Regions from separate parts of the Arthrobacter sp. 05T45 genome, predicted to be linked through region 1. Evidence: riboswitches for the same ligand, from Rfam matches in the RefSeq annotation. Region 1 holds a riboswitch; each other region holds the start of a gene.
The links. A riboswitch is a leader RNA that binds a small molecule or an ion and turns the genes downstream of it on or off. The one in region 1 is predicted to bind cyclic di-AMP.
Positions count from the first base shown of each region.

Region 2: linked by a shared signal. The riboswitch ahead of AC1DGD_RS11390 (hypothetical protein) and the one ahead of AC1DGD_RS20325 (M23 family metallopeptidase) in region 1 are both predicted to bind cyclic di-AMP.
Region 3: linked by a shared signal. The riboswitch ahead of AC1DGD_RS18380 (aggregation-promoting factor C-terminal-like domain-containing protein) and the one ahead of AC1DGD_RS20325 (M23 family metallopeptidase) in region 1 are both predicted to bind cyclic di-AMP.

Region 1 is NZ_JBFTKI010000032.1:20,362-30,652, reverse strand. Features, by position in the region: gene AC1DGD_RS20360 (alpha-mannosidase) at 1-292, opposite strand, end outside; gene fdhD (formate dehydrogenase accessory sulfurtransferase FdhD) at 383-1,255, opposite strand; gene AC1DGD_RS20350 (molybdopterin molybdotransferase MoeA) at 1,390-2,961, opposite strand; gene AC1DGD_RS20345 (DUF6457 domain-containing protein) at 2,958-3,245, opposite strand; gene mobA (molybdenum cofactor guanylyltransferase) at 3,267-3,938, opposite strand; gene AC1DGD_RS20335 (HNH endonuclease) at 4,033-4,533, opposite strand; gene AC1DGD_RS20330 (NlpC/P60 family protein) at 4,753-5,511, opposite strand; cyclic di-AMP (ydaO/yuaA leader) riboswitch at 5,807-5,976, opposite strand; gene AC1DGD_RS20325 (M23 family metallopeptidase) at 6,113-6,934, opposite strand; cyclic di-AMP (ydaO/yuaA leader) riboswitch at 6,939-7,153, opposite strand; gene AC1DGD_RS20320 (iron-dependent transcriptional repressor DtxR) at 7,304-7,999, opposite strand; gene serC (phosphoserine transaminase) at 8,359-9,489, shown strand; gene AC1DGD_RS20310 (MFS transporter) at 9,550-10,291, opposite strand, start outside.
Region 2 is NZ_JBFTKI010000009.1:86,450-96,740, reverse strand. Features, by position in the region: gene AC1DGD_RS11420 (glycoside hydrolase family 16 protein) at 1-830, opposite strand, end outside; gene AC1DGD_RS11415 (esterase/lipase family protein) at 1,099-1,896, opposite strand; gene AC1DGD_RS11410 (hypothetical protein) at 2,224-2,829, opposite strand; gene AC1DGD_RS11405 (DNA alkylation repair protein) at 2,955-3,659, shown strand; gene AC1DGD_RS11400 (cation:proton antiporter) at 3,718-4,923, opposite strand; gene AC1DGD_RS11395 (hypothetical protein) at 4,920-5,168, opposite strand; cyclic di-AMP (ydaO/yuaA leader) riboswitch at 5,370-5,572, shown strand; gene AC1DGD_RS11390 (hypothetical protein) at 5,580-6,266, shown strand; gene AC1DGD_RS11385 (sensor histidine kinase) at 6,412-7,419, opposite strand; gene AC1DGD_RS11380 (response regulator transcription factor) at 7,412-8,089, opposite strand; gene AC1DGD_RS11375 (DedA family protein) at 8,095-8,838, opposite strand; gene AC1DGD_RS11370 (phosphatase PAP2 family protein) at 8,841-9,650, opposite strand; gene AC1DGD_RS11365 (dihydrofolate reductase family protein) at 9,780-10,291, opposite strand, start outside.
Region 3 is NZ_JBFTKI010000025.1:17,958-28,248, forward strand. Features, by position in the region: gene AC1DGD_RS18365 (hypothetical protein) at 1-41, opposite strand, end outside; gene AC1DGD_RS18370 (response regulator transcription factor) at 284-1,024, shown strand; gene AC1DGD_RS18375 (sensor histidine kinase) at 1,046-2,656, shown strand; cyclic di-AMP (ydaO/yuaA leader) riboswitch at 2,840-2,999, shown strand; gene AC1DGD_RS18380 (aggregation-promoting factor C-terminal-like domain-containing protein) at 2,999-3,838, shown strand; gene AC1DGD_RS18385 (bifunctional glycosyltransferase family 2/GtrA family protein) at 4,000-5,433, shown strand; gene AC1DGD_RS18390 (glycosyltransferase family 39 protein) at 5,434-7,521, shown strand; gene AC1DGD_RS18395 (ArnT family glycosyltransferase) at 7,528-9,609, shown strand; gene AC1DGD_RS18400 (HAD-IA family hydrolase) at 9,664-10,291, opposite strand, start outside.

The DNA of each region.
Region 1 (10,291 bases):
TGAAGCCGAGGTCCACGAGGACTTCCACGGAGGTTCCGACCGCGGTTCCCCAGGCGTCCGGCACCTCACCCCGGAGCCGGAGCCACTTGGTGCTCCAGGGCCGGCCCCAGGCCACGCCGTGTTCCTGGGGCGTGAACTCCTGCCGCAGGGCCTCGAGCACTGCCACGGGTTCGTCCGGCGCGTCCCAGTTGCTTAGCGTCAGCGGCACGCTGCGCGGGTAGACGGCCGGGCCGATCCGGTCACGCAGAAAGCGGTCCAGCCGGACTTCCGTAAGACGGCGGTCGTCGTGCAATGTGATCCTCTTCAGCGCTGGGGGGTCCGATCGACTCCAATCGATGGATAAAACTTACGCCGCGGAGAACCCGTTGGCCAACTGTTGCCCCTAGCCGGCCGCGGGCGCCGGAACGGCTACGCGTTGCTGGCCCGCGTACACGTTCAGGCTGGTCCCGCGGCTGAACCCGGCCAGTGTCATCCCGCTGGCCTCGGCGAGCTCGACGGCCAGGCTGGAGGGGGCACTGACAGCGGCGAGGACCGGGATGCCGGCGAGGGCAGCCTTTTGGACGAGCTCGAACGATGCACGGCCGGACACCTGCAGTACGGTGCCCCGGAGCGGGAGCAGGCCTTCGCGGAGCGCCCAGCCCACCACCTTGTCCACCGCGTTGTGCCGGCCCACGTCTTCGCGCAGGCACAGCAATTCGGCCGAGCCGTCGTCGGAGATCCTGAAGAGCCCGGCGGCGTGCACGCCGCCGGTGACTTCGAAGACCTCCTGGGCGGACCGCAGGGCGTCCGGGAGGGCCGCGAGTGTTTCGACGGGGACGGTCAGCGGATCGTGTGCCGGGCTGTAGTGCGAGGACTTCCGTACGGCATCGATCGAGTCAGTGCCGCAGATGCCGCAGGAACTGGAGGTGAAGACGTTGCGTCCGGTATCGGGTCGTACGACGTCGGGCCTGAGCTGCGCCTCCACCACGTTGAACGTCTGCATGCCGTCGGCGTCTTCGCCGGCGCAGAACCTGAGCGAGACCAGCTGTTCGGGAGCCCAGATGATCCCCTCCGAGACGAGGAAGCCTGCGACGAGGTCGAAGTCATTGCCCGGCGTTCGCATGGTGACGGAGAATGACATGTTGCCGAGCCGGATTTCCAGCGGTTCCTCGACGGCAAGGACGTCCTCTCGGTGCCGGACCGGGAATTCGAGGGCCTGCGGGGACCCGTCCAGGACGATCTTGTGCACCTTGCGGCGCTGTGTCACACGGCCCATCCGGTGCTCCTAAGCAACATAGTGTGCCGCTGTTTGAAGCTAGCGGCTGTTTGAATCTTTGGCTGGTTCCATCATTGTAAGTGCCTGATCCTGGCGGCGTGCCTTGTCTCCGCGCCGGCGCAGCGGGCCAGGACTCAGCCCAAAAGGGCACTCCAGTCCACCGGCCCGTCACTGGCCGAGGTTTTCCTGGCGGTCCGCTTCGCCGCCGGCTTCTGTTCGGCGGCCGTTGCCGACGCGTCAGGCAACGGCGCACCCCATGGGAGGGCGAAGGCGGGGACCAGTTCCCCCAGCTGCACGCCATGGGGCGGGACCACCAGCACACCGTCGGCGGCGGCCAGCCCCCGCATCATTCCCGGGCCGGTGTGCTGCGCCGGCGATGCCATGCCATAGAGCAGCCGGAAGGGCATGAGCCGGGTCCGGCCCGGGTCGGCGTCAATTGTCGAGCCGCAGGGCACCTCGCTGAGCGGGGGGATCGCGCTGTGCCCGAGTGCCGCCAGGAGTGGGGCACCGATCGTGGACAGCGCCATCATGGCCGCTAGCGGGTTTCCTGGCAGGCCGAGGATGTAACGGCCGTCCGGCAGCTCGGCCAGCACGGCGGGGTGGCCCGGGCGCATGGCGATTCCGTCGATCAGAAGGCGGCCGCCGAGCTCGGCGACCGAGCGCCTGAGGTGGTCTGTCCCGGAGCGCCCCGTGCCGCCGGTGGTGACCACGACGTCGGCAGGCAGGTTTTCACCGGCAGGATCGGTGTCCTCGAGGGCGGCGAGCCACTCGGCGTAGGTGTCGCCGACTTTCACTTCTTCGGTACAGATCCCGCCGAGCATTCCCACCACGGCGGCCAGTTGGGGTCCGAAGGTGTCGCGGACCTGCCCGGGTGCCGGTATCCCGCTCGTCACGACCTCGGAGCCAGTGAAAACGAGGCGGACCACGGCCTTGCCGAGCACGGGAAGGGTGTCACTTCCGGCCAGCGCGGCGAGGGCCAGATGGGCCGGGTTCAGGACCGTGCCGCGCTTGATCAGTACGTCCCCGGCGGCGGCTTCCTCCCCGGCCTTCCTGATGTGGTCGCCGTTGCGCGGGTCTCCCGGCTTCGCGGTGCCGCCCAGCTTCAGGACGGGCAGGCCGTCCTCGTCGACGTCGATGATGCCGCTTTCGCTGCGCAACACGGCCTTGGCCCCGGGCGGGATGAGGCCGCCGGTGGCAATCGGGCTGGCCTGATGTGGTGCCAGACGCTGGCCGGGTTCGGCCAGGATCCAGGGGCCGCTGCCGTTGACGGCCCAGCCGTCCATGGCAGAGGAAGCGTAATGGGGCATGTCCTGCCGGGCAACGACGTCCGCCGCGAGCGTCCGGCCGAGCGCCTGCCGCAGCGGAACAGGGGCGGCCGGGATGGGAACGGCGCACTCGAACGCGAGTTGCCGGGCCTCCTGCCACGTGTGGGCCAGGTGCCTGTGCGGCTCCGCGGCGTCCTGGTCCGCGGCGCCCTGGTCCCCTGCCTCCTCGTCCGCTGCATCCTGGTCCGCAGTGTCTTCGCCCGCTGCATCCTGGTGCGCCGCGATGTGAGGGCCACCAGGGCCGTCTACGGGAGCCTCTCCATCGCCAGTTCCGACGCCATTTCCGCCGGTATCGTTGACGCCATCTTCACCGCCATCTCTGACGCCATCTCCACCTGCGGCGGTGGTGGGGCCGTTGCCGTCCGGGGCCGCAGCCGTCATGCCCCGGAAGTTTCGGCGGCTGCGTAGTCCTTGGCGAGCCGGCGGGCCACGGCCATCGCGGACTCCATGGACACGGAGTCCGTGGCCTGCCCGGAGCCTGAGGCCAGGCCGGCCGCAAAGCCGGCAATGAATGTGGTCAGCGGTGCCGCCGGGCGCACCACGGAATGGGCGGCCACGCCGGCCAGGGCGAGGACCTCATTCACGTCAATCTCAACGTCGTCCAGCTCCAGGGCCTGGAGCAGGGCACGGCACCAGTCTTCCAGTGTTTCGTCCTGGCTTTTCACCGTTTGCCTCCATGGTCGAGTTCAGCTGTGCAGAGCCGGGCCGGAGCCCGGACCGCCGTCGGGAATCCTGCCGGATACCCCCAGTGCGGACGCGTCATCCCAGGTGTCGACGTCATCCGTGGAACCCGGGGGAACGCGAACTTCCCGCACGTCCAGCCTAGCAAGAAGGGCGAACACCGACGCGTTTTCCAGCCGGTCCCGGGACGCGGCGTCCGCGACAGAACGATGTAGCACGGCCGTGCCATAAAAGCCCGCGAGCGGCTGTTTCCGGCCGTCGGCCGAGACGGCCATGACGCCGTCGGCCGCGTCCCTTTCCGGCGTGCCTGCACCGGACGCGGCCAGCGCCTCGGCCAGGGCATGGACCGCGCCTTCCGACCGGGGCATGTCACACGCCAGGACGAGGGTATAGGGCGCGGCTGCTGCGTGCCGGCTCGCGTGATCGGCGGCCAGGGCGGCCAGCCCCGCCGCGATGGCTGCGGCCGGACCCGCGAAGGGCGGCTCTTCCCGGCAGGTCAGGACGCCGCCGGGCAGGCCCCCGGGGTCGGGGCCGACGACGACGGTGCGCCCCGCCGCGCCGGCGGCCCGCAGTGACCGCTCCAGGAGGGTGGCGCCGTCGTAGACCAGCCCGGATTTGGGCACGCCGCCGAGGCGTGAGGACCGGCCCCCGGCGAGAATGATGGCATCGAACTCCATCGTTTCAGCCTAGCGCGGCGCCAGCGGCCACCGAACAAGCCGTCACGTGCGCCGGCAGCGTCTTCACCGGCTGATCAATCAGCAAGGGGGCAGATCAGGCAGCCGATTCAGGCAGCAGGAACGGATCCCAGGCCGGCGTCGGCTTCTCGAGTTCCTTGATCTGCCAGATGGCACCCTTTGGCGGGCCCGGAACAAAACCGATCTTCCAGCCCATCTCCGCCGGCGTATGGTCGCTCTTGGCGTTGTTGCACCGCAGGCACGCCGCCACCAGATTCTCCCAGGAGTCGGCCCCGCCCCGCGATTTGGGCTGGATGTGGTCGATGGTGTGGGCAGCCTTGCCGCAGTACGCGCAGCGGTGGGCATCCCGGCGCAGCACGCCGCGGCGGCTCACCGCAGTCATCGTGTTGTACCTGGGCCGGATGTAGCGGTTCAGCAGGATCACGGACGGGCGGCCCAAAATGTCCTGGGGGCCGACCACGGGGTCGTCCCCTTCGGCCACCACGCTGGCCTTTCCGGTCAGGACAAGGACGAGCGCCCGGCGGAAGGTGATGACCGCCAGCGGTTCATATCCAGCATTCAGAACGAGAGTGCGCATCCGCATACCTCTTCACGGCCGCACCCGCCAGCGGCACGAGGGCCGGCTGCCCTCTGCATGGTCGGGCTATGGATCGACAACACAAGAGTAAACACTCAAGTGCCGGATCACCGAATATTTTTTCACCGGCGCGGTCCCCGGCGCGGAAAGTTCACTGCGCGGCAACGCAAAAGACCCCCGCCTGCAGGCGGGGGTCTTTCGGAATGCTGGGGTTGGTGCTTAGGCGCCGACGCGGATGAAGACCGGGCCGGAGCCGACGTTGACGCTGTACAGCGCGGTGGTGCCGCCGTTCCAGCCGCCGTGCACTGCCATGCCGTTGCCGACGTAGACCGCGATGTGAGCCATGCCCACGCCGCCGTTCTGGTAGTAAGCGAGGTCGCCCGGGCGTGCCTCGGCGGCGCTCACGGTGCGGCCCAGGGACAGGTAACCTGCCGGCCAGCCGTGGTAGTGGATGCCTGCCGCGGCCAGGGCGTTGGTGGCGAGGGCGGTGCAGTCCTGCGCCACGCCGATCTGTGCGTAGGCAGCGGCGGCGATGGTCGCGCCTGCGCCGCTTCCGATGCCGGCGGGGGCCTGGGCAGCGACGCCGCCGCTGACGCCAAGCTCGGTGCCGCCGGCGCGGGTGGCCGTGGCGTCCTGGACCTTGACGACGGGCTTGGGAGCCTCGACGACGGGAGCCGGCGTGGTGGTCACGGCGGGCTTCTCGTAGGAGATCGCGATGGTGGAAGCGGCCGAGATGGTGGCCGGAGCTGCGGACTGGACTTCCAGGGCCGAAGCGGAGGTGGATTCGCGCTGAACATTGGTTTCAGCAGCGTTGGCTGCGATTCCGCTGGTCAGAACCAGACCGGAAGCTGCGGCGATGACCGCAGCCTGACGGCCCACGCCGCCGGCGTTGTCGCCGACAGCCTTAGCAATAACAGCCAGCGAGTTGGTCTTGGTGACCTCGGCGCGGTGCCGTGCAACGTTTGCACGAGTAGTCATTAAGTTCTCTCTTTCGTGATCCTTGGACCGCGCGCTTTCGGGCACGGACTGAGGACGCTCCGGCATCTTGGGGGTACGCCGGATCGCCCCGAAATGGGTTACTTAGCGAAGGGTGTACTGCGAAGACGCGCCAAAAGCGGAAACTGCATGCTGTCCGGGCTCGCTAGAGATTGAGCCTGCGGAACGTGATCCAATCCGGGCGCCGGCAAGGGCGGCACGTGATGTGGATTCCAGCGGGCTCGACAGAGCCTCGCCGGTGCGCATGCGCGCAGAATTGTGGCGTGAAGACACGAAAGTAGCCTCTCCCAATGCCTACGAGGTGAGCTGTCGGATTCGGATGGGAGTCACCCGGCCGCGCTGCTTCCTGGGAAGCTTTACGACTTAACCCCAAGGCCTTCTTTCGAAGGCCAAAATTGGTTCCCCCGCCCCTGCCAGACGATGTAATGCGAACGGACCTTGAGCGGTGGCAGAGCTAGGCAATCCACTCAAGAGCGCCAACTTCGGAAAAGTTGGCGTGCTTCAAACCCTACAGCAGTCCGGATCCAATGTCACATTCAGATCACGGCGTGTCACAGGAAGTTGAGAGCAGCCCATCGGCTTTTTAGAGCCAGCCGAGCGGGTCAACGACATCGCCGTTGACCATCACTTCAAAGTGGAGGTGGCAGCCCGTGGAGGCGCCGGTGGTTCCGCTCATGGCGACGACGTCACCGCGGGAAACCTTCTGGCCGACCTTGACCGAGGCCGAGGACAGGTGGTTGTACGTGGTCTCCAGGCCGTTGCCGTGATCGATGACCACGCGGTTCCCCCCGCCGAAGGGATGCCAGCCGTTGAAGGTCACGGTGCCGCTGGCGGCCGCGTGGACCGCCGTGCCGCACTGGGCGGCGAAATCCTGGCCGCGGTGGAACTCCCCCGCGCCCCCGGTAATGGGGCTGACACGGTAGCCGAAGGGCGAGGCCGTGACCAGCTGGTCGAGCGGCGCACCCAGGGTGCCGGCCGATGCCGCGCGGGTGATGGTGCCCACAGACTGGGCGCTCAGCAGCTGCTTGAGTTTCCCGTCCGGATCGCCCTTCGTGGTGACGGCCGTGCGGTTGAAGTCGACTTTGGCGGCGGCAGCAGCGGTGACATCCGGCTGCACGGCAGCGGAGAGTGCGCCGGACCCGCCCGGATTCGAAGCCATCACCGGGCTCGTGACGGGGACCGTCACGGTCAGAACCAGACCAGTTGCGGCCAGGGCGATCCCGGCCTTCTGCCCGACCCCGCTGGCCGCGGCAAAGTCCGTGACCTGGCGGAACGGACTGCGACGGCGACGGCGTTCATCCCGGTGCACGTCCCGCGGGCGTTCGGCCGTGTGTGCGACGACGGGACGCGGCTCCGGAGCGGGACCGGTCGCGCGGCGACGGCCCCTCGAGGTCTGGGTGGTCAAGAACGGTTCCTCTCTGGATGGCCTGCGAAGTTAGCTGTCGGATTCGGGTCAGAGAGATCAAAGACCCGGTCCGCCGTTGCAAGCAGCCACGCACAGATGCATCCCCAGGGGATCCTTCGGTGGAAGCTGCTTGCCGCTGACGGACTTCACCCCAAGGCTGCCGAAGTAGCAGCCGAAAGTGGTTCCCCCGCCCCTGCCAGGAGGTAGTTCTGCGACTGATCCGCTGGCAGGGCTCGGCTTCGGATCAGGTAACGCTTTGGTATCGGTACTGGGCACTAACTATAGGCGATTAAGCCGCCCGGTAATAAATCCGTAACCGCAATTGTGGACAACTCATGGGTCGTCCCATGACCGGCGCGTAGTGGCTGGTCAGGCGACTGTTACAAAGACGTGCGCGGCAACCTCGGGCGGCAGTTCCAGGGCACCTTCGATATCGGGGACGCGGACCGAGATGTACTCCCCCACCCGCTCCAGCGAGACAAGCGCGCCAGGCCTGATTCCGCCCTCGTCGAGCTGGGCCAGAAGCTCCGGCTCGACCTGGATCGGCTCCGCGAGCCGGTTGACCGTAACCCGGGAACTTACCCCGTAGCCGGCCATGGCCTCCAGCAGGTTCACAGGCCTGTCCACGGGGGCGCCATTGGGCACGCCGCCAAGATCCGCAAGCCCCGGAATAGGGTTTCCGTAGGGCGAGACCGTCGGGTGGTTGAGCATCTCGAAGATTCTGCGCTCGACGCGTTCGCTCATGACATGTTCCCAGCGGCACGCTTCCTCGTGGACGTAGGCCCAGTCGAGCCCGATCACGTCCGCGAGGAGGCGTTCGGCCAGACGGTGCTTGCGCATGACACCGATTGCACGTTTCCGTCCGGTTTCCGTCAGTTCAAGGTGCCGGTCGCCGGAAACAACCACAAGCCCGTCGCGCTCCATCCGGCCGATCGTCTGGGACACAGTGGGGCCGGAGTGGCGGAGCCGTTCGGCGATGCGGGCGCGGAGGGCAACGATGTTTTCTTCTTCAAGTTCCAGAATGGTCCGAAGATACATCTCCGTGGTGTCGATCAGATCCGTCATTCAGCTCAGCTCCTCGAGCGCAGTCCTAGCGTCATTCCCACCGTACCGCGTGCGGGCTGCATGCAGGATGCGCCCAGGCGGGAACCGCCGTACGTTCGCATGCCAGCCTAGCCTATTTTGAATTACTCCGGATAATCTTTCGGTCGATCTGGAGCTATTGTCCCAGCCCCAGCCGGCCGGCCGTCCCCGGCGTCTCAATGACCGGACTATGACAGGCCTTTTTCCGTATCGCCGGGAGCTGTCAGGCAAAATAAAACCGGCAGAATGAAACAGGCAGAATGAAAAGGGGTGTCCGTGGTAGCCATCCCTGCCCGCCACCTCCCAGCCACGCTACGAACCAGCCGAAAATTGGAGCCACTGTGAGCGACACCAGCATCACGATCCCCGCCAACCTCCTGCCCAAGGACGGACGGTTCGGCGCCGGCCCGTCCAAAGTCCGGCCGGAACAGATGGACGCCCTGGCCGCGGCATCGTCGAAGCTGCTGGGGACCTCGCACCGCCAGGCACCCGTGAAGAACCTGGTCGGCTCGGTGCGCAGCGGCCTCAGCGAATTCTTCCGGGCACCGGAAGGCTATGAAGTCGTGCTGGGCGTCGGCGGATCTACCGCGTTCTGGGACATTGCCGGCTTCGGGCTCGTGGAGAACAAAGCGCAGCACCTGTCCTTCGGCGAGTTCGGCTCGAAGTTCGCCTCCGCCACCAACAAGGCGCCGTTCCTTGCCGAGTCCTCCATCATCAAGGCCGAACCCGGCACCCGCCCCACCGCCCGGGCGGAGGCCGGCGTCGACGTCTATGCGTGGCCGCAGAACGAGACCTCAACCGGCGTAGCCGCCCCCGTCCAGCGGGTGGCCGGCGCCGACGAGGGGTCGCTGGTGCTCGTGGACGCGACCTCGGCCGCGGGCGGGCTGGACGTGGACGTGGCGGAGTCGGACGTGTACTACTTCGCGCCGCAGAAGAACTTCGCGTCCGACGGCGGCCTGTGGCTGGGCCTGTTCTCCCCGGCCGCGCTGGAACGGGCGGCACGGATCAAGGCCGGCAACCGCTGGATTCCCGACTTCCTTGACCTCCAGACGGCGATCGACAATTCCCGGCTGAACCAGACCTACAACACCCCCGCACTGGCCACGCTGGTGACCCTGGACGCCCAGGTGCAGTGGCTCAACGCCAACGGCGGCCTGGACTTCGCCGCCGGCCGGACCGCGGATTCTGCCGGCCGCATCTACCGCTGGGCCGAAGCGTCCGAATACGCCACGCCGTTCGTGGCCAAGGCCGAGGACCGCTCGAACGTGATCGCCACGATCGACTTCGATGACTCGATCGACGCCGCGGCCATCGCCAAGGTGCTCCGCGCCAACGGCGTCGTCGACACCGAGCCGTACCGCAAGCTGGGCCGCAACCAGCTGCGCATCGCCACCTTCGTGGCGATCGAGCCCGACGATGTCTCGGCACTGCTCGAGTGCATCGATTTCGTCGTGGCGGAACTGAAGAAGTAGCCCCGCGTCCGGCGTCGTCACGGCCCTGAGAACCTAAGCCGTGACGGCGCCATCGTCGTTTCAGGTCCGTCCGCCCTGCTGTGCCTCCGGCAGCGCGTCCCTGCCGGCACCGGCCGCCCCGGTCCGGCTTTCGACGCGGAAGTACCGCATCCCGTGGGCGCGGCGGTTGAAGTGGAGCCGCAGGTGCTTCGCGCGGATGATCCACACCAGCCCGATCAGGGCCGCCAGCAGGCCGGCGCCCGCCGCGACCGCCATGGACCAGCGGGGGCCGGCGGTGTTTGCCACCCAGCCGACGAGCGGCGCACCAAGGGGGGTTCCGCCCATGAAGATCGCCATGTAGAGGGCCATCACCCGGCCCCGCATTACGGGCTCTGTGGTGGTCTGGACGTACCCGTTGGCGCTCGTCATCATGGTGATCGCGAACAGCCCCACGGGCACAAGTGCGACGCCGTACCAGAAGTAGTTCGGGGCCATCGCTGCGATGCCCGAGGTTACTCCGAAGGCGGCGGCCGCCCCGAAGATGACCCGCAGCCGTGGCTTGCCGCGCCCGGCGGACAGCAGGGCCCCGGCGACGGATCCGATGGCCATGATCGAATTCATCAGGCCGAAGGCCCCCGCGTCCAGGCCGAATTCGGTCCCCACCATGGCCGCGATGAACAGGGCGAAATTCAGCCCCAGGGTTCCCACGATGAAGATCGCCACCAGCACCACGACCAAATCCGGACGGTACCTCACATAGCGCAGCCCCTCCCGGATCCTGCCCTTGCCCGCCGGTGCCCGCGGCAGCCGGCGCAGCGACGAC
Region 2 (10,291 bases), on a different contig from region 1:
GTGCTGCCCTCGGCGTAGTCGATCTCGGCGCAGTTGGGGGAGGTGTTGTTGTTGGGCCACAGGATCAGCACGGGGTGGTACTCCGGGTCCCGGGCGCTGGTCCGCATGCGCGTCTCCCACTTGCCGTATTTCTGCTGCGCAAATTTAGCCGACATGCCGCCCGTGGTGCCGGCCGAGTCGCCGCTGACTGTGGCCACGCCATTGGCAACCGACCAGGCCTGCGGGCTCCTGACACCCTTGCCGGCATGTCCGGATCCCTTGAAGACGCTCCACTTGGTGGAGTCGGGGGCGCCGGCCTTGGAGAACTCGTCACCCGCGACAACCGAACCCCAGCCCCGTGCCGTGGCGGCCTGGGAACCGTCGCCGGTCGCGGCGACGGCGGCCTGGGCAGCGACGGGCGCCGTTACCGCCGTCGGCGCCGGAGCGGCTCCCGCTTGGGCGCCAGCCGCAGGCGCGACCGGCGCGGCGGCCCGTGCAGGTGCCGCATCGGTTCCGGGAGCCGCAGGTGCACCGGTGGTGCCGGTGGCAGGCTTGGGGGCCGAGGGGACCGCCGGGTTCGGCGCTGCGGCCACCGAGGCTGTGGCCTTCGCGGCAGGATGCGCGGCCTGGGTTGCCGCCGGGGACGTGGAGCCCGCAGCAGAATGCGCGGCCCCGGTGGCCGGTGAAACGGCTGCGGCGCCCGTCGTGGGACCGGCGCTGCAGCCGGTCAGGGACAGTGCGCCCAGGCTCAGCGCAATCGCTACTTTGTTGAGCTGTGGTGCCGTGGAGCGTGCCTTCGGCCGTGCATCTTTGAACGTTGATTTATTGAACAGCGGTGTTTTCTTGAACAACGGACCCCTCCGGGCTTTCGTGGCTGGCACGCACAACCGACGCTGCCTGGGCGGCGGATAATGCGGGAAGTTTCATCCGGCCCCTGCCGCAAGGCATGGGCGAGCAGACGCCGAACGGCGCAACGGGGCCCTGCAAAGGGGCGGTCCGGGGCCCTGCATTCGGGCCGGGCCTCACGGCCAGCCGCCAACGTTACCGGACCGTTACCTCAGCCCGCAAACCTCCCGGATCCGGGACGTTCCGCATGCCGCCTCCGCCCGGGGTGCCGCGCTACACGCAGCTGGGCTGATACGCCGGGTTGCCCGGGCGGCCGGCCGGCTGACCAAGAGCGTCGGACACGAGGCGCTGGGTGACGGGGTCGTTGGGCGCCTGGTCATGGTCAATCACGTCTGCCGGGCACTTGTCCTGGATGGTGATATTGGTGACCTGCTGGGCCGGGCCGGCGAGGAACTGGCTGGGGTAGGGCGTCACCACCTCGTCGTGCGTCGTGGAGATCACCGTGTAGGCCGGACCAGGAACCGTGTCGCCAATGGAGTTGAGCTCGGTGAGGAATGGTGAACCTGCCTGCTGGTCGGCGCAGGCCTGGCAATTCGACCCTCCCACTGAGGTGGCCGGCGGAACGGCGTCCGGTGTCGGCGTGATGAGCCCGCGGGTTCCGTGGTTGGACGGGGCGATGCCCACAAGGTGGTTCACCTTGTCCGCGCCTCCAAGGAAACCGAGGTAGTAGCGCGGCATCATGCCGCCCTGGCTGTGGCCCACGAGATCAACTTTCCTGGCACCCGTCGAGGCCAGTACCTTGTCGACAAACGGGGCGAGCTGACGGGCTGAGTCTGCCACCGGGCCCGTGGCGTCGACGCCGTTGGTCGCACCGTAGTTCAGCGCGAAAACGCAGTAGCCCTGGCTCCTTAGCGCCGGCGACATCGTCGCCCAGTTCTTCGCCATGTTTTCGAAGGTTCCCGGCACCAGGACCACCGGGTAGGGGTGGGCTGCCGAGGGCTTGCAGGACCAGTCATTCGCGCCGGGCGGCGAAACGTCAACGGTGTCGGCCTGGGCCGCCGGCACACCCATCAGGGATGCGCCGAGCAGCGCCGAGGTCGCAGCTGCCAGCGCCGCGAGTGCTGCGGGCGTTTTCGGGTATGGCACGGATTACCTCTTCGGTTGGACACGTCATCTGTGACGGTCTGTGGAAATGGAAGTGAGGTAGGGGATCAGCCCCGCTGTGATCCGACTCACGTCTCTCAATTCACGCTAGGGAAGGTGCTCCGCGGATCGCTCCAACATGCACGTTTGTGCATGCATTTTTCGACGGCGCTGGTGCCAGTTGGGGTTGCGTGGGGAGACTGCTGCACAGTTGTGCAGGTAGGGGCATGCCTCCCGCCGTCGCCCCCGGTCACCTCACTCTCCGGGCGGAAAATCGTAGGAGGCCTGGATCGTCGCCGGCGCGGTGCCGTAGGACAGGACGATCTCGTCGTGCGCCTTGAACGGTAGGTCCCGGATCCCGGCGTCGAACTTCCGGCCGTTCACGTAAACGGTCCAGCCATCCAGCGAACCCCCGCCGGTGCCGGGGGCGCCGTTGCCACCGAGGACGCCCCACTCCGTCAGGAGCTGCCCGAGTGTGAAGACCTGGCCGGCGGTGGGGGACTCGATGTGGACCACGCCCGTGGTGTCGTGGGTGTGCAGTGCTGAGATGCCGTTGGCCCTGTGGTCAGCTCCGGTGGTGATGCCGATATTGGCCGGCACCGCGATGGGCTTGCCGTCCTTCAGCACGTCCAGATGTGCGTGATAGTGGTCCACGTTGCCCTCCGCCGTCAGCACCGTGAGGCCGGCCTGGGCGATCCGGCCGGGCGCCCCCGTGATGTCTAATGCGAAATCAGGGGCCGGCGCCGCGGATGCCGCAGGTGACTCAGGCGACGGTGCGGTAGATGGCGCAGGGGCAGCGCATCCTGCCACCCCCAGCGTCATGGCGGAAAGTGCGATGGCGAGTGTCAGCTTGGTGTGCATGGCTGCGTAAACCGCTTTCGATCGGAGGCTTGCCAGTTCAGTCTAGGCAGATGGTCTGGGCCCACCTCCCAGGACAGCTTGGCACCGCGTTTCCGCCGCGAGCCGCGAGGGGAAAGAATGGACAGGTGAGTGATGCCGGCGAATTCATCGACCTCTCGCTGCAGCGCGAAGCTTCCTGGCGCCGCGCTGAGCAGCTTCAGGCGCGGCTGGAAACGGAGCCGGCGGGCAGCGGCCTCCGGTTCTACGGCACGTCCGTGGGCGCCGTGCGCGGCACGGTCCGGGATGCCGGCCGCCGCTATCCCGGGCTGTCCCGCGATGAGGTCACTGCGCTGAGTTCCGAACTGTGGGGCTCCGGGCTCGGAGGCTCCGGACGGGGGGCCGCGCCGGTTTTCGAGCGCCGGCTGGCCGCCGTGGTCCTGCTGCAGGCCAACGTGAAGCTCCTGACCAACTCCGACCTCACCCGGCTGGAGGGCTTCATCCGGCAGGCGCGGGTGCGGGACCTTGTGGATCCGCTCGCCGTCGACGTCGTCGGGCCCCTGGTGGACGGACTCGATGTTCTGGCCAGGGTGCGGGCCGACAGCGTGCTGGACCGGTGGGTGCGCGAGCCCGATGCCTGGCTGCGCCGGGCCGCGCTTCTCTCGCCGTTGCTGGCGCTGCGCGCGGGCGCGGGGGACTGGGACAGGTTCCTCCGGCACGCCAACGCGGTGCTCGGCGAGCCGGGCGGGACGTTCGACGCCGACGGCACAGCTGTCCGGGATGCCGTCTCCCGGGTCCTGGCAGAGATGGCAAAGTGGAGGCCGGAGCTGCAATTCACGTCCATTGGAGAATGACGCTCCGAAATTTCGCCGCCGGCTCGGCTTTGGCCCAGGCATTTAGACATCCGGACTGTCAGGCCTTCGGACCCCCCGGATCGCCCTGCCCAACGGCGCTGCCGGAATTTCCGGACTTGCCGCCGGCATTTGCCGGGACCGCGAAAGTCCTCGCCGCCCGTGACCCGGCGACGGCGCCCGCGGCTATGGTGACCAGCGCTCCCACCAGCAGGGCCGCGGCTTCGCCTGGGAGCAGGACCTGAAGCTGCGTGCCGATGCTCGCCGCAGCCACCGGTACGCCAAGCTGGGCCGCCGACAACACCCCCAGCGACAGTGGGAGTCCCAGGAAAGCCAGGTCGGCGTGGGCCAGCAGGGCCCCGGCCCCCAGCAACAGGCCGAGGGCCATCATGTCCGGGTGCCCGGCCAGGTCCCTTAGCGTCAGCGATGCACCCAGCCACACGAAGAAGAGCGGATCCAGGAAGCCGTCGCTGAGCGCGAACAGTTGCCGGGCCAGCCGCCGCGGTTCGCCGACCGCAGCCATCACCAGGCCGAAAGAAAAGCCTGCCATCATCACAGACACATTGCTCCATGTCGCGACACCGGCCAGGGTGAAGAGCACGGCCAGCTGGATCCGTAGCTCCAGGGCAAACTTGCGGCTTTCCGAGAGCCGGTGCACGCGCCGACGGATTCCCTGGCGCTCCAGCCAGCGCAAGCCGACAAAGAGCACTACCGCGCACCCGGTCACCGCGAGGACACCCAGCGCCGCCTGGACTGCGTGGGGCGGATCCACCAGGAGCGGCAACGCCACAATGCAGGCTGTGTCGGCTATTGCCACCTGCGCTGTCATAGCGACGACATCTGGCCCGCCGAGGCGCAGGGAATCGACGATTGGAAGCACCAGGGCGGCCGACGAGGAGGCCAGCAGCACGACGTAGAGGGGAGCATGTCCAGTCCCGAACAGCAGTCCGATGCCGGTTCCGATCACCACCGCTGCCGCTGCGGCCACCATCGCCCGGCGGGAGCCTTTGCCGAGGGCGCCACGGATGTGCGGATCCCGCACGGGAACGTGGGTGCCTGCCACGAACATCATCAGCGCAAACCCGATATTGGCCAGCAGGGTGAACGTCGGGTCCGCGGGGTCCACCAGGGCCAGGCCTGAGCGCCCGATCGCGATGCCGGCCAGCAGCTCACCCAGCATGACAGGCAAGTGCCAGCGCGCCGGCAGGGCCAGCAGGGGGCCAGCCAAGGCGATGACGGCGATCAGCGCCAGCGACAGGAAGGTCACGGTTCGCGGCGGCCGGCCGGCGCCGGGCCTGACCGCCGTTCCACCACCGCATAGGCCTTGCCGTCCAGGAAAGCCCAGTCGTTGACAACCATGTACCCGAGCGCGTCCACCCGGTCATTGAGGATGTGCTCGTCGAAACCCCCGTCGCGCGGTTCCGCGTCCCATGTGCTCACGTGGACGTCCCCGCCGTCGAGGATCAGCAGCTCGGTGTTGACGTCGAAATCCTCTTGGGGCTGAGTGCTCAACTGGCAGATGGCGACACAATGGCTGTTCATTTTCGGGCCTCCGCTTCCGGTGGTGCTGATGGCATCATCCTATGTTCGGAAACGGCGCCGCCCTATGGGCAAATTGCGGCCCGGCATCACGGCTCCGTTACCTGAATGTGACTTTCGGGTGCGGTTCGCGCTACGGTTGATGAGTGCCTGTTGTCTCCGATACGGGCGCTCCCCAGCCGATTGCCTAACTCTGCCGCGGCCCGGGGGTAACTCGCATCAACGTCCGGCAGAGACGGGGAAACCACTTTTGATCTGCTGATATGCAGGTCTTGGGGTGAAGCCGCACAGTGCCCGCAACGACGGGCCCGGGAGTGCGGCCGGGTGCCTCCCATCCGAATCCGACAGCTCACCTCGCAGGCATTGGGAGAGGCTACATTTTTCATGACTTCAGTCAATACTTTTGCGCGCCATGCCGCCGTCCTCGCCGCCGCATCCGGCCTGGTCCTGACCAGCGGAATGGCCGCCAACGCCGCCACCGCCCCCGTGCAGCGTGACTCTGCTCCGGCGTCGAACGTCGACGTCACCGGACAGGTCAGTGCCCCCGTCAGCGCCGATTCAAGCGTCAAGATCAGCTTCGAGCGCCCCGCAGTGGATTCTGTTGCCGCGCCGGTCATCGAACAGCCCGTCGCACCGGCTCCGGCTCCCGCTGCAGCCCCGGCGGCAGCGCCCAAGGCTCCGGCCAAGCCGGTCATCCAGGTGCAGGCCGCTCCGGCAGCAGCTCCGGCAGCAGCGCCGGCCGCGGCGCCCGCGGGCGGACGCAACGCCATCATGCTCTCGGCCGCCTACAGCCAGGTGGGCATCACCCAGGACTGCACCGCCATGGTGGAAAAGGCCCTTGGCGCCGCGGGTAAGCCCGTTGGCGACATCGGTCCCCGCGCGTTCCTTGGCCTTGGAACCGTTGTGGCGACGCCGCAGCCCGGTGACATGGTGGTCCAGTCCGGCCACGTCGGCATCTACGCCGGCAACGGCCAGGTGGTCAGTGGCGGCATGAACGGCAAGAACCAGACCATGGTCCACCCGCTGTCCTGGCTCACCGCGACCGGCGGCGTGACGTTCGTCCGCGCCTAAGCCGCACGGCCCCGACCCGGGGCCAGACAGTCCGGAAAGACCGGCGCTCGAGTTCCCTTGGGGGCAACTCGACCGCCGGTCTTTCCTGTCTCCGCATTCGGGAGTCCGGGATCCCGATGGCATATCTTTCCCCGGCGGATGGACCTCAGGGATTCCCGCTGCCCATGAGCGGAAGCGTCAACTTCATGACGGTTCCCTCGTCGCCCGTCGCGGCCACTTCGACGCTGCCCCCGGCCGCGACAGCAATCTCCCGGACCAGGGCCAGGCCGATGCCAAAGCTCCGCTGTCCCTGTGAGGTGCCGGTGCCGGCCGTCCGCACGAACCGGTCAAAGATCCGGGCCTGATCGACGCCGGTGATTCCGGTCCCGGAGTCCGCCACCGTGATCACGGCGCGCTTCTGCTCGATTGAGGTCGTGATGGACACGCGGCCGCCCGGAGGCGTGTGGGCCAGCGCGTTGTCCGCCAGGGCCAGCACGGCACGCCGCAGCGCATTCTTCTCGATCCGGGCCAGCGGCCGGGCATCGGCAGAGAATTCCAGACGCACCTGGCGCTGCTCTGCCACCTGCTGGAGGCTGCCGGCGACGCTGGCGGCAGCGTCGGCGAGGTCGGCAGGGGGCGCGGAACGGTCCGGGGCCTCCGCGGTTGCCGCGAGGAGCAGTTCGTTGACAATCCCTGTCAGCGTCGCGGCGTCCTCCCGGATCCGGGCCAGGTCGTGGCTTTGCCTGGAGCCGGGCACAGTGTTGCGCTGGGCCAGCTGGATCCTGGTGTCCAGGATGGTCAATGGCGTGCGCAATTCGTGGCTGGCGTCCTGGACAAAACGCCGCTCCCTTGCCAGGGCATCACTGAGGGGACGAATCGCGCTGCGCGCACTGAGCCACCCGACGATTCCGGCCAGCAGGATTCCCGCCACCCCGGCGATGATCATGGCTTCGAGGACGTCCTTGGAATCCAGGTAGGTGTAGGCCGTCCCGGCCCCCGCCGTGCCCGGCACTTCAGGATGGGCCAGTTGGTTCGTGAGGTATAGCGCCGTGGCGGCGAGCAGCCCGAGAACCATGACCGCGCACGCAGCACTGATCCGCACCGCGACCTTGAGGGAAGCCTTGCGCAGGATGGAGTGGTCCGGATTTCCGCCGGCCGGCCGTCCGTCACTCATGGGCTTCGCCGATCTGGTATCCGAGGCCGTGCACCGTGCGGATCACTGCTTTGGAGATCTTCCGGCGCAGGTGATGAACATAGGTATCGATCACGCCGGGCTGTTCCGAGGCGTGGAAGCACGCCGCGAGGAGCTCATCCCGGGTGAAGACGCGGTCCGGTTCCGCGGCCAGGGCAGCCAGCAGCTGGCCTTCCTTTGCGGTCAGTGACACCGTTTGCCCGTAGACGGAACGGACGGAGCGCTGCGTTGGATCCAGTTCCCAGTCCCCGATCGCCACCGGTGCCGGGGCCGGGGGAGTGAAAGTCCGCGTCAGTGCGCGCAGGCGTGCTGCCAGTTCGCCGGCGTCGAACGGCTTGGTCACGTAATCGTTGGCGCCGGCGTCCAGGCCCCTGACTTTTTCGTCGGCATCGCCCAGCGCGGTCAGGATCAGGATGGGCGTGGCAATGCCTTTCGAGCGCAAAGCCGTAATGAGGGCGATGCCGTCCATGCCGGGCAGCCCGCGGTCCACCACCATGATGTCCCAGCTCCCGGTCAGCCCCTGGTGGAGGCCGTCGCGGCCGTTGGTGACCAACTGGACCCGGTAGTCCGGGTCCAGGAGCTCGGCGATGAGCGGTCCCAGGACGGCGTCGTCCTCGACGAGCAGCAGGGACGGAAGGTCAGCGGAGGTCATGTCAGCTATTCTTCCGCGGCCATTTCCTCAGTCCGCAGTCCGGCCCCGGGTTCTTCTGCCGTGTCGCCGGCGGCTTTGTCTGCGGTTGCGGCTGCGCCGCGGGAGTTCCGGCGGCGTTTGAGGAGCTGCACCACCCCCGGCACGACGGAGACGAGCACCATGGCCACGACGATGGCGTCGATGTTCCTGGCGATGATGTCAAAGTGCCCCAGCCAGGTGCCAAGCATCGTCACGGAGGCTGCCCACGCGACGGCGCCGGTGATATTCCACAGGGTGAAGGATTTGTAGTCATAGCGCGCGGTCCCGGCGGTCAGCGGAGCAAACGTCCGGACCATGGGGACGAAGCGGGCCAGCACGACGGCGGCCCCGCCGTGGCGGCGGAAGAAGTCCTCCGTGGTGGTCAGGTGCGCTGTCTTCAGGATCCGGGCGTCGTCCTTGAACCATCGCCGGCCAAATTTCCGTCCGAGCATGTAACCGACCTGGTCCCCGGCGACCGCGGCCGCGGTGACGACGCCGATCAGCACGGGCAACGTCAGTTGCAGCTGCTGGTGCAGAAGTCCTGCTGTGAACAACAGGGAGTCGCCGGGCAGGAAGGGAAAGAGCACGCCCGATTCGATGAAGACCATCACCGCGATCACACCCAGGGCGGCCGGGCCCAACCCGGCGAGCAGGCTTGCGGGGTCCAGCAGGGACAGTGTTGCGGCGGCGTGGACGGCCGGAAGGGCGGCAAAAACGTCCATGGCGGGCATTCTCATTTCTCCTCACTGCCCAGCGGCCGGCTGCCCGAACGGGCCCGAATCCGCTCCGCTATCCGCGGCGCGAGAAGGTTCCACAGTCCCGCGAGCAGGACCACGGCTGCGGTCGAGGCCAGGAACGACGCCGCGACATCAGTGGGGTAGTGAACGCCGATGTACAGCCGTGACCAGGCTACGACGAGGGCCATCACGGCCGCCGCGAGGGCCGTGACCTTGGCCCAGCGGGTTCTACGGGCCAGGAAGTACACTGCGAATCCCAGTGCCACCGCAAAGGACACGTGGCCGCTCGGGAAGCTGTTGGAACCCGTTTCCGGAGCCAGGGGATCGAACAGCAGGGCAGGGCTGGGCCGCTGGCGGGCCACGAGGAGCTTGAAGAATTCACTTGCCACCCAGCCGGATGATGCCACGAGGCCGAAGGCAATCGCCTTGGCCAGGCCGCCGCGGAACAGCCAGATGTACAGCGCCGCGGCGCCGATCAGCGCGAGGCCCGCCACCGGGCCAAACACAACATTCAGCGCCATCGCGACGGCGGTCAGGGCGGCGGCGTGGTGCTGGCTCAGGTCCTGATCGACCCCGAGCTCGGCGGCACTGAAGCCGGGTGTCAGCTGCGCCGCCAGGCCCAATGCCACGACGGCGGCCGACAGCAGGACGCCCAGCACTAACCAGTGGCGGACCTGGGGGAGGGCCCACAGCCGGGGACCCGCGGCGGGGCGCACGGCGTCGGGACGGCTTGGTGCTCCACTTCGGCTGAGTGCTCCAGCATCGCCCAGCGGCGCATCGCTCTTAACAGGGGCAGGTCCAGTCATGGGATCCTCCGGCTCGGGACAAGGGCGCCCGGACAGGCGACGACTCCCACTCTTCCGCCAGCCCGTTAAGAAACGCTTAAGAAAGTGACGCAGCGGGGTGCCGCAAGCCGGGCTGCTCCTCCGTGCCGGCTACGCGGCGTAGCGCAACAGCGCCACCCCGTTGCCGAAGGCGCGCGTCTCCAGCAGCCGGAGCTGGGCTTTGCTGTCCGCAGCCTTGAACATGGGCCGGCCCCGTCCGATCAGGACCGGATGGACGTACAGCCAGTATTCGTCGATCAGCCCGAGCCGCCGGAAGGTGTCGGCCAGGTCTGCCCCGCCGAGGGCCAGGTCCCCGCCCGGCCGCTCTTTCAGGGCCAGCACTTCTTCCGGCACCACATCCCGGACCACGGTGGTGTTCCAGGCGGCAGATGTCAGCGTCCGGGAATACACGATCTTGGGCATGTCCCGCCAGATCCGGGCGAACTCGGCCATCACTGCGCCGGCGGCCGGGTCCTGGTCCGCGGTGGGCCAGAACCCTTCCATCAGCTCGTAAGTGACGCGGCCGTCAAGGAAGGCACCCATGGTGCTGAGCTGTTGGTTGAAATGGCGGTGCAGCTCGTCGTCGACCATGTGCCAGCTGATGTCGCGGTCCGGGCCCTCGA
Region 3 (10,291 bases), on a different contig from region 1:
GGGGCTGGTCCGGAACCGGCTCCGGGATGCTGACCGCTCATGGTATTTCTCCTTTAGGGTGCGGATCGGTGTTCACCCCAGAGTGGTGAGCGATCCTGTGCCTGGGCTGTGCGGGCCGACAGCCCGGCCCGTGACGTTGGCGCCGGACGGTAAAGGGGTTTGAACGTGGCCGGTGCGGCCCGTACGGTCCCGCAACGGCATCCAGCTCGCTAGGCTGGGATTCACAGGTGCCGCACAGGGTCCCCAAAGCCCCGCCTAACCGGCAGATCGGAGAGTTGTCCCCATGGCCACTTCGCACTCCATGACCAACAACCTTCCCCAGCTCACGCATCCGGACGGCTCCCCCATCCGCGCCCTCGTGGTGGATGACGAGCCCAGCCTCTCCGAGCTCATGAGCATGGGGCTGCGGATGGCCGGCTGGTCCGTGGCCGTGGCCGAGGACGGGCCCGGAGCCGTCCGGCTAGCCAAGGAGTTCCGCCCCGACGTGCTGGTGCTGGACGTGATGTTGCCCGGGTTCGACGGCGTCGAACTGCTGAACAGGATCCGCGCGTTCGCGCCGGAGGTGCCGGCGCTGTTCCTCACCGCCAAGGATGCCGTCCAGGACCGCATCACCGGACTGGCGGCCGGCGGCGATGACTATGTCACCAAGCCGTTCAGCATGGAAGAGGTGCTGCTGCGCCTGCACCGGCTGGTCCAGCGCTCCGGAGTGGCCGCCATGGACACCGCCGAACTCGTGGTGGGAGACCTCGTGCTCAACGTCGACACCCGCGAAGTCACCCGGGCCGGTGAGGAAATGCACCTGACCGCCACGCAGTTCGAGCTGCTGCGCTACCTCATGGAAAACCCGAAACGGGTCATCAGCAAGGCCCAGATCCTGGACCGTGTCTGGGACTACGATTTCGGCGGCCAGGCGAACATCGTGGAACTGTACATTTCCTACCTCCGCAAGAAGGTCGACGCCAACCACGCTCCGATGATCCACACGGTGCGCGGAGCCGGGTACGTCCTGAAACCGGCGGACTGATCCGTGCCCTCACTTTCCGGCATGACCCGCGTCCCCGGACGCGACTGGCGCAACCCGTCGACGTGGCATTTGCGCACCCGGCTGGTCTTGGTCGCCATGGCGCTGCTCGTGGCCATCTGCGGCGCTGTGGGCTTGTTCAGCTACGCCTCCATGGACCTCTTCCTCACCCGGCAGCTCGACACCCAGCTGGACCAGGCCTCCCACCGTTCGAGCGAGTTCGGCCGGCCCTCCTCGGACGATTCGGGCAGGCGCCCCGACCCCCTCGAAGCCCGGGGACAGGGCGTCGGGACGCTTAACGCACGGATAGTGGACGGCGAAGTCAGCAGGGCCGGGTTCCTGGCCGGGGACGGCGCGGTCAAGAGCCTCTCCCCCGCCGACAACAAGGTTCTCCTGGCCCTCACCCCGAGCGGCGTGTCCGTGGACCGCAGCCTTTCGGCCGGCGCCTACCGGCTCACGGCGGCGCGAACACCGTACGGCGACGTGATTGTGACCGGACTCCCGCTGGCAGAAAAACAAAGCACCCTGGCCTCCCTGGTCTGGACCATGGTGGTGGTGTCCGCAGGCGGGCTCGTGCTGATCGGGCTCGCCGGCACGGCCCTGATCCGGCGGACCATGAAGCCGCTGGAACAGCTCTCCGAGGTTGCCACCAAGGTCTCCCGTCTCCCGCTGGACGCCGGCGAGGTGGCGCTCGGGGTCCGCGTCCCGACGTCGGCGGCCCATCCCGGAACGGAAGTGGGCAGCGTGGGCTACGCGCTGAACAAGATGCTGGACAACGTCTCCAACGCTCTCGAGGCGCGGCAGGAGAGCGAGATGAAGGTCCGGCAGTTCGTCGCCGACGCCTCGCACGAACTCCGCACCCCGCTGACGGCCATTCGCGGCTACACGGAGCTGATGCGGATGACCGAGCATTTCACCCCCGACGGCGAGAGGTCCCTCGCCCGTGTGCAAAGCCAGTCCGAGCGGATGACCACGCTCGTGGAGGACCTGCTGCTGCTGGCGCGCCTGGACGAGGGACAGCCGCTCAAAATCTCCGACGTCGACCTCACCCAGCTGGCCATCGAGACGGTCAGCGATGAGAAAGTCATGGCCCCGGACCGCATCTGGCAGCTGGAACTTCCGGACGAGCCCGTGGTGGTGCGCGGTGATGCGACCCAGCTTCACCAGGTCCTCGCCAACCTGCTGTCCAATGCGCGCAAGCACACGGAACCCGGGACCAAGGTGGTCACGGGCGTTATGCGCTCGGCTGACGGCAGTGCCGTGGTCACCGTGACAGACAATGGCAGCGGCATCGCCCCGGAATTTATCGGCCGGGTCTTCGCCCGCTTCACCCGGGCCGACGCCTCGCGCACCAATCCGGCGTCGAACCCCGCAGCTGTCCCCGCCGATTCTGCCGTCGCGACGGCGAGGGTCGGGTCCGGGGCTCCCGCACGCTCGTCCTCCGGCGCCGTTTCCGGCAGCCGCGGAGGTCACGGCACGGCGACCGCCGCGCCGACGTCCGAGGGCACCAGCGGGTTGGGCCTGTCCATTGTCCAGTCGATCGTGGAGGCCCACGGAGGAACAGTCGAGGTCACGTCCCGGCCGGGCCGCACGGAGTTCGCCGTGCGGCTGCCCGCCTCGCCGCCGCCGGCGTAACCGGAACGGCCGCCGTCGGCGCAAACGGCCCGGAAGGTCGACCGGCGAGCCCGGCGCAACCCGACACCCCGGCACTGTGACTCCTGTTACCAAAATGTGACTTAAGCAGCCGGGTCCTGTAGCGTCGTTAGCGTGCGCCGCCATCGGTGCCGCATATCCGGACGGACGCCAAACTCTGCCGCTTCCCGGATTCCGCTGGACCAGGCAGAGGCGGGGGACCCAGAGTTCCCGGGCAATCTGCTTTCATGCGCCCTCGGGGTGAAGCCGACACGTGATGTTCCGTGCGGCCGGATGACCTCATCCGAACCCGACAGCTAACTCCGCCGGCGTTGAGAGGCCACCATGACTGAATTCCAGGTACAAACACGCCCTGACGGCGGTTCGCATTCCCGCTCAGTTGGCGCCGCCAAGTCGCGCCACCGCGCCGAACCGGTCAAGCAGGCATCCGCCCTGTCGCGGTTCGCCGCCGGGCTCGGTGTAACCGGCCGCCGTGCCGCCGTCGTCACCGCCGCGTGCGCGCTGCTGCTGGGTGGCGGCGCCGCGAGCCAGGCGGCAGAGCCGGGCGCCCACACGGCGAACGTTGCGAGCCAGACGGCCACGATGGCTGACCCGCTGGCCAAGCTCAACTTCGAGCGGGTCCAGGTGGCTGGGCCGACCGCTGCCACGGAAAAGAACGTGGCTCCCCAGATCTCGGAGGTTAGGGCAGCCGAAGCGCTGATCCACGCGCCCGCTGCTGCCGCACCGGCAGCCGCGGCAGCACCTGCTCCGGCCCCCGCGGCAGCCCCCGCACCTGCTCCGGCTCCCGCGGCGGCCCCCGCTCCGGCACCGGCAGCCGCTCCGGCACCGGCACCGGCAGCCGCGCCGGTCGCAGTCGACGACCCCGCCGGCGCGCAGGCCTACGCCGCGTCCCAGCTGGGAAGCTATGGCTGGGCATCCGGCCAGATGCAGTGCCTGCACAAGCTGTGGACCAAGGAATCCGACTGGAAGACCACCGCCACGAACGCCAGCAGCGGCGCCTACGGCGTGGTCCAGTCCCTGCCCGCCTCGAAGATGGCGAGCGCCGGCGCCGATTACATGACCAACTACCGGACCCAGATCAACTGGGGCCTGAACTACGTCAAGTCGCGCTACGGTTCCCCCTGCGGTGCCCTGAACTTCCACTACGCACACAACTGGTACTAAACCGGCACTAGCCGCCCCCCGCCCTGGAGGCCCCGGATCCGCATGGATCCGGGGCCTCTTTGCGTCTCCACGGCCGGACCGGCCCCGGCGGCCCGGACTTCCACAGCCCCCGCACAGCTTGACCCTAAAGCCCTCATATGGGCCGCCGGGAAAGTTGAGCCATGACATTCACAGACCAGGCCACAGGAACCCTGCCCCGCTCCACGGCGACGCCGGCCGGCCCGGCGGCCCCAGGGGCACCCTCGGGGCTTGCCCTGGCCGACGCACCCGTCCCGGGCCCGATCGCCGGGGCCCTGACCGTCCCCGGCGGCCGGCGCACGGCCATTGATACGCGCGCCAGCACGCCCCTGCTGGACGTCACCATCCCGGTCTTCAACGAGGAACGGGACCTCGAGGCCTGCCTGCGCCGGCTCCACGCGTACCTGCTCGGCGCCTTCCCGCATTCCTTCCGGATCACCGTGGCGGACAACGCCAGCACCGACGGAACGCTCAAGGCCGCGGAACGGGTAGCCCGCGAGCTGCGCGAAGTGACGGTGGTCCATATGGCAGAAAAGGGCCGCGGAAACGCACTCCGCAAGGTGTGGCTGGCCTCGCCGTCGCCGGTCCTGGCGTACATGGATGTGGATCTTTCCACTGATCTGGCGGCCCTCGGCCCGCTCCTTGCCCCGCTCATTTCCGGGCACTCCGACCTGGCGATCGGGACACGGCTGACCCGCAACTCCCGCGTGGTCCGCGGACCCAAACGGGAATTCATCTCGCGCAGCTACAACTTCCTGCTCCAGGCCCTCATGGGCGCCCACTTCAGTGACGCGCAGTGCGGCTTCAAGGCGATCCGGGCGGACGTGGCCCGGCAACTGCTTCCCCACACGCTGGACAACGCCTGGTTCTTCGACACCGAGCTGCTGGTCCTGGCAGAAAAGTGCGGCCTGCGCGTCCACGAAGTCCCGGTGGACTGGACCGACGACCCGGATTCCAGCGTGGACATCGTCCAGACGGCCCTCGCGGACTTGCGCGGCATGGCACGGTTGAGCCGGGACCTGGTCTCGGGCCGGATCCCGGTTCCCGACCTGCGCGCGGCCCTGGCCCGCGGACCGCTGCCGGCCGCCTCGCGGGCACAGGAACAAAGCCCCGGCGGAAGCCTCTTCGGACAGCTCGTCCGCTTCGGCAGCATCGGGGTGGCCTCCACCCTGGCCTACCTGGCGATTTTCCTGCTCTGCCGCGGGTTCATGGACCCGCAGCTGGCAAACTTCCTCGCCTTACTCACCACTGCCGTGGCCAACACTGCGGCCAACCGGCGCTTCACGTTCGGCATCCAGGGCGGCAGCCAGGCGGCTCGCCACCATTTTGAGGGGCTGCTGGTCTTCGGCATCGGGCTGGCCCTGACCTCGGGCGCACTCGCCCTCGTTCACGCCGCGTCGGGAGCGGCCCCGGAACGCTGGCTTGAACTGCTCACGGTTACCGCCGCCAACCTGGCCGCCACGGCCGTGAAGTTCCTGCTCTTCCGGTTGGTGGTTTTCCGCCACAGGCCCGCCGCTGCCGTTCCGGCGCCCGGCGCCCCCGATCCTTCCCTCCCCCGCACAGAAAAGGCCAAGTAAATGACGGCAACCATCAGTCCCACCGCCGGAGCCCAGGGCGGTTCCCCGGCCGGCAGGCTGCCGGCCGCCGAGGAACAGCCACACCAGGTTCCCGGAGACGGCGGGACGGCGCCCCATCTGCCCGCGTCCCCGGCGCCGGCCGCCCAAGGCCGCCGGGACCGGCTGCTGTTCGGACCGCAGCCCCGCTGGGTGCGGCCCGCGGCAGCGCTGCTCCTGGTGGTCTCCGCGGCGTTGTACCTGTGGAATCTGGAGGCCACCGGCTACGCCAACTCCTTCTATGCCGCGGCGATCCAGGCCGGGACCAAGGACTGGACCGCGCTGCTCTTCGGCTCCCTCGACGCCGGCAATGCCATCACGGTGGACAAGCCCCCGGCCGCACTCTGGATTCCCGCCCTCGCGGGACGGATCTTTGGTTTCTCGGCCCTGAGCATGCTCATTCCCCAGGCGCTCATGGGAGTGGCCGCCGTCGGGCTTCTCTACCTGACCATCAAGCGGGTGTCCGGGCCGGCCGCGGGCCTGCTCGCCGGCGGCGCCCTGGCGCTGACCCCGGTGGCCGCCCTCATGTTCCGGTTCAACAACCCGGACGCGATGCTCACCCTGTGCCTGGTGCTGGCGGCCTACCTCACCACCCGCGCCATCGAGAAGGCCGGCTGGAAGTGGCTCGCCGCGGCCGGCGCGGTCATCGGCCTGGCGTTCCTGAGCAAGATGCTGCAGGGCTTCCTGATCGTTCCCGGGCTGGCCCTGGCCTACCTGTGGGCGGCGCCCACCACCCTCGGCCGCCGGCTCCTGCACCTGCTGGCCGCCGCCGCCGGGATCGCCGTCGTGGCCGGCAGCTACGTTGTGCTGTTCCAGCTGACCCCGGCCTCGGTCCGGCCGTACATGGCAGGGTCGGAGACCAACAGCTTCCTGGAACTGACGTTCGGCTACAACGGCCTGGGCCGGATCACCGGGTCAGGCGGGGGCATGCCCGGCGGAGGAAACCTGGGAGGCAACGCCGGCGGCCCGGGCGGCAACGGAAACGTCGGCTTCGGCGGCGCGGCCGGGATCACCCGGATGTTCGGGACCAGCTTCGGCGGCGAGGTGTCCTGGCTGCTGCCGGCGGCCCTGATCCTGCTGGCCGCCGGGCTGTGGTTCACCCGGCGCGAAGCCAGGACCTCAAAAGCCCGTGCGGCGCTCCTGCTGTGGGGCGGCTGGCTGGTCATCACTGCGGGGATCTTCAGCTTCATGAGCGGCACCGTGCATCCGTACTACGCCGTGGCGCTGGCCCCCGCCATCGCGGCGCTGGCCGGCATCGGTTCCCTGGAACTGTGGCGGGGCCGGGCCTACTGGCCCGCCCGGGTTGTCCTGGCCGTGACGGTGCTGGCCACCTCGGTCTGGTCCGCCGTGCTCCTGGGCCGCGACCCGTCCTGGCTTCCCGGGCTCAGGGTGATCATCGTGGTCCCGGGCGTGCTCGCCGCCGCGGCCCTGCTCCTGCGGGTGGACGGCATGGCGGCTCTCCCGGCGCGGTTCCGCAAGGCCGCCACGGCCGGCGTCGTGATCCTCTGCCTGCTTGCCGGCGGCCTCGGAAGCACCGCGTGGACACTGGCGACCGTCGCCCAGCCGCATTCCGGTTCGATCCCCACGTCGGGCCCCACCGCGTCCGCGATGGGCGGCGGCTTCGGGGCGGCAGGCAGGGCCGGCACTGACGGCGCCGGCACTGACGGCGCGGGCACTGACGGCGCGGGCAGTGCCGGAATGGGCGGCGGCCCCGGCGGGGAAACATCCTCGGCGGAGTTGACCGCGCTGCTGAAGTCCTCCGGCGCCAAGTGGTCCGCGATTGTCTCCGGCGCCACCCAGGCCGCGAGCCTGGAACTCGCCACCGGCACCAGCGTGATCGCGCTCGGCGGCTGGAACGGCGGCGACCCCTACCCGACGCTCGCACAGTTCCAGGCGATGGTGGACCGCGGCGAGATCGGCTACTTCATTTCCGGCGGCATGGGCGGCATGGGCGGAGGCCGCGGAGGCAACTCCGAGGTCGCCACCTGGGTCGCGGCCAACTACCAGGCCCAGACCGTGGGCAACGCCACCGTCTACAAACTGGGAGCGTAGACCGCCATGACTGACACCCTGAGCCCCCGCCCCGACACGGCCCCGGCCCGCACGCCGGGGCGGCCGCGGCCGCAAGCCCGGGACCGCCGTCGGCGACTGGAGCCCCCGGCTGCCGGCGGCACGCGAGCCGTCCCTGGCGCCCCGGCCCTGCGGATGCGGCTGGAACTGGCGGGGCTGCTGCTGGCCACGGCCGTGCTGTACCTGTGGAACCTGGGCGCCTCCGGCTGGGCAAACGCGTTCTACTCCGCGGCGGCCCAGGCCGGGTCGCAGGATTGGGCGGCCTGGTTCTTTGGCTCCTCCGACGCCGCCAACGCCATCACCGTGGACAAGCCGCCGGCGTCGCTGTGGGTGATGGGCCTGTCGGTGCGGATCTTCGGGCTGAGCTCCTGGAGCGTCCTGGTGCCGCAGGCGCTCATGGGGGTCGGCACGGTCTGGCTGGTCTATCTGGCCGTCCGCCGGGCCGCGGCCCCCGCCACGGCCGACGCCGGTCTGGCCCACCGAGCGGGGCTTCTCGCCGGTGCGGTCATGGCGCTGACACCGGTGGCCGTGCTGATGTTCCGGTTCAACAACCCCGACGCCCTGCTGGTGTTATTGATGACCGCGGCCGCCTACGCCGTCTTGCGCTCCATCCAGGACGCGCGCGTGCGCTGGCTGCTGTTCGCCGGGGTGCTGCTGGGCTTCGGGTTCCTCACCAAGCAGCTGCAGGTCCTGCTGGTTGTCCCCGGTTTCGCCGTGGCCTACCTGCTCGCGGCGCCGGCAGCGGCAGGCAGGCGCATTCTTCACCTGCTCGGCGCGGGCGCGGCGATGGCCGTCGCCGCCGGGTGGTGGCTGGCCGCGGTCGAACTCATTCCGGCGGCGGACCGCCCGTACATTGGCGGCTCGCAGAACAACTCCATCCTGGAGCTGACCCTGGGCTACAACGGCCTGGGCCGGCTGAACGGGGATGAAACCGGGAGTGTGGGCGGCAGCAACGGCTGGGGCACGCCCGGGCTGTTCCGGCTCTTCAACAGCGAGTTCGGCGGCCAGATCGCCTGGCTGCTGCCCTCGGCGCTGCTGCTCGGAGCGGGGCTGCTCTGGCTGGGCCGCCGCGCACCGCGCACCGACCCGGTACGGGCCTCGGTGATCATCTGGGGCTCCTGGGTTGCCGTTACCGGGCTGACGTTCAGCTTCATGGCCGGGATCATCCACCCGTACTACATGGTGGCGCTGGCGCCCGGGATCGCAGGGCTCGCCGGGCTCGGCGGCGTCCTGCTCTGGCAGCGGCGGAACCAGCCCGCGGCCGCCGCCGTCCTCGCGGTGGCGATCGTGGCGGCCGGAGCCATGGCCGCCGAACTCCTGGTCCGCACCACGGCGTTCATGCCGTGGCTGCGCTGGGTGACGCTGCTGGGCGCGCTCGCCGCCGCCGGCCTGGTGCTGGCCGCCGCGGCCCCGGGCGCCAAGGGGGCCGCGGGGGTGAAGGGGACGGGGATGATGGCGTCCAAGACGGTGGCGCGAACGACGGCGGCGCTCGCCGTCGCCGCGGCCCTCGCCGGTCCGCTGGCCTACTCGCTGTCCACCGCGGCCACGGCCCACAGCGGCTCGATTGTCAGCGCCGGGCCGTCCGTGTCCGGACGGGGCGGGGCCGGGATACCGCCGGCCCTCGGCGGCGCGGCAGGAGGCGGCTTCGGCGGTGCCACGACGGCGAACGGCAACGGCACAGGCACAGGCCGCGGACCAGGGGCGGGCGGAATGGGCGGCCTGCTCGGGGCCAGCACGCCGTCGGCGGCGCTCGTGGCCGCGCTGCAGACAGATGCCGGGCCCTACACGTGGGCCGCCGCCGTCGTCGGATCCAACAACGCTGCCGGCTACCAACTGGCGACGCAGCTCCCGGTGATGGCCGTGGGCGGGTTCAACGGCACGGATCCCGCACCGACCCTGGCGCAGTTCCAGCAATACGTGGCCGACGGCAGGATCCACTACTTCGTTGCCGGGCGCCTGATGCAGGGCGAAAGCGGAGCCAACGATGCCGCGCAGATTGCCGCCTGGGTGCAGGACAACTTCACCGCCCGGACCGTGGGCGGGACCAGCGTGTACCTGCTGGCCGGGTAGGCGGGCGCCGCCGTCAGGTCCGGGCCGGGCGGCGGCGGGGCTGGAAGGTGGGGGCTAGAAAGTGAAGGACAGGGTGCGCAGGCCGGCGCCGGTGATGTGTGTGGTCACGGCCACCCCGGAGTAGTCGGGAATGTGCAGCACACCGTCCGGCAGTTCGCCGGCATTGGGCCCTACCGCCACGGTCCGGACGCCGGCGGCGATGCCCGCGGCAATGCCTGCCGGGGCGTCCTCGAACACCACCGCATCGGCCGGGGCGACACCCAGCAGGGAGGCCGCCCGGAGGTATCCCTCAGGGTGGGGCTTGCCCCGCATGACGTCCTCCGATGTGACCGAGACGGCCGGGACGCCGATCCCCGCGGCTGCCATCCGGACCCCGGCCAGGTCCCGTGACGCGCTCGTCACCAGCGCCACGGCATCCGGCGGCAGGCTCGCCAGCAGCTCCGGCGCGCCTGGAACCGGAACAATGCCCCGGGTCTCGGCCAGCTCCATCCGGCCGAGCTCGGCCGCGAGGGCCTGGATGTCGGAACCGGCCGGAGCAAACCTGCGGACGGTGTCCATGGCCTGGACGCCATGGGAGGAGCGCAGGATCTCGCCGATGTCCAGGCCGTAGCGGGCCGCAAACGTGGTCCACACCTGCTCCACGATGCTGGTGGAATCCACCAGCGTGCCGTCCATATCGAAC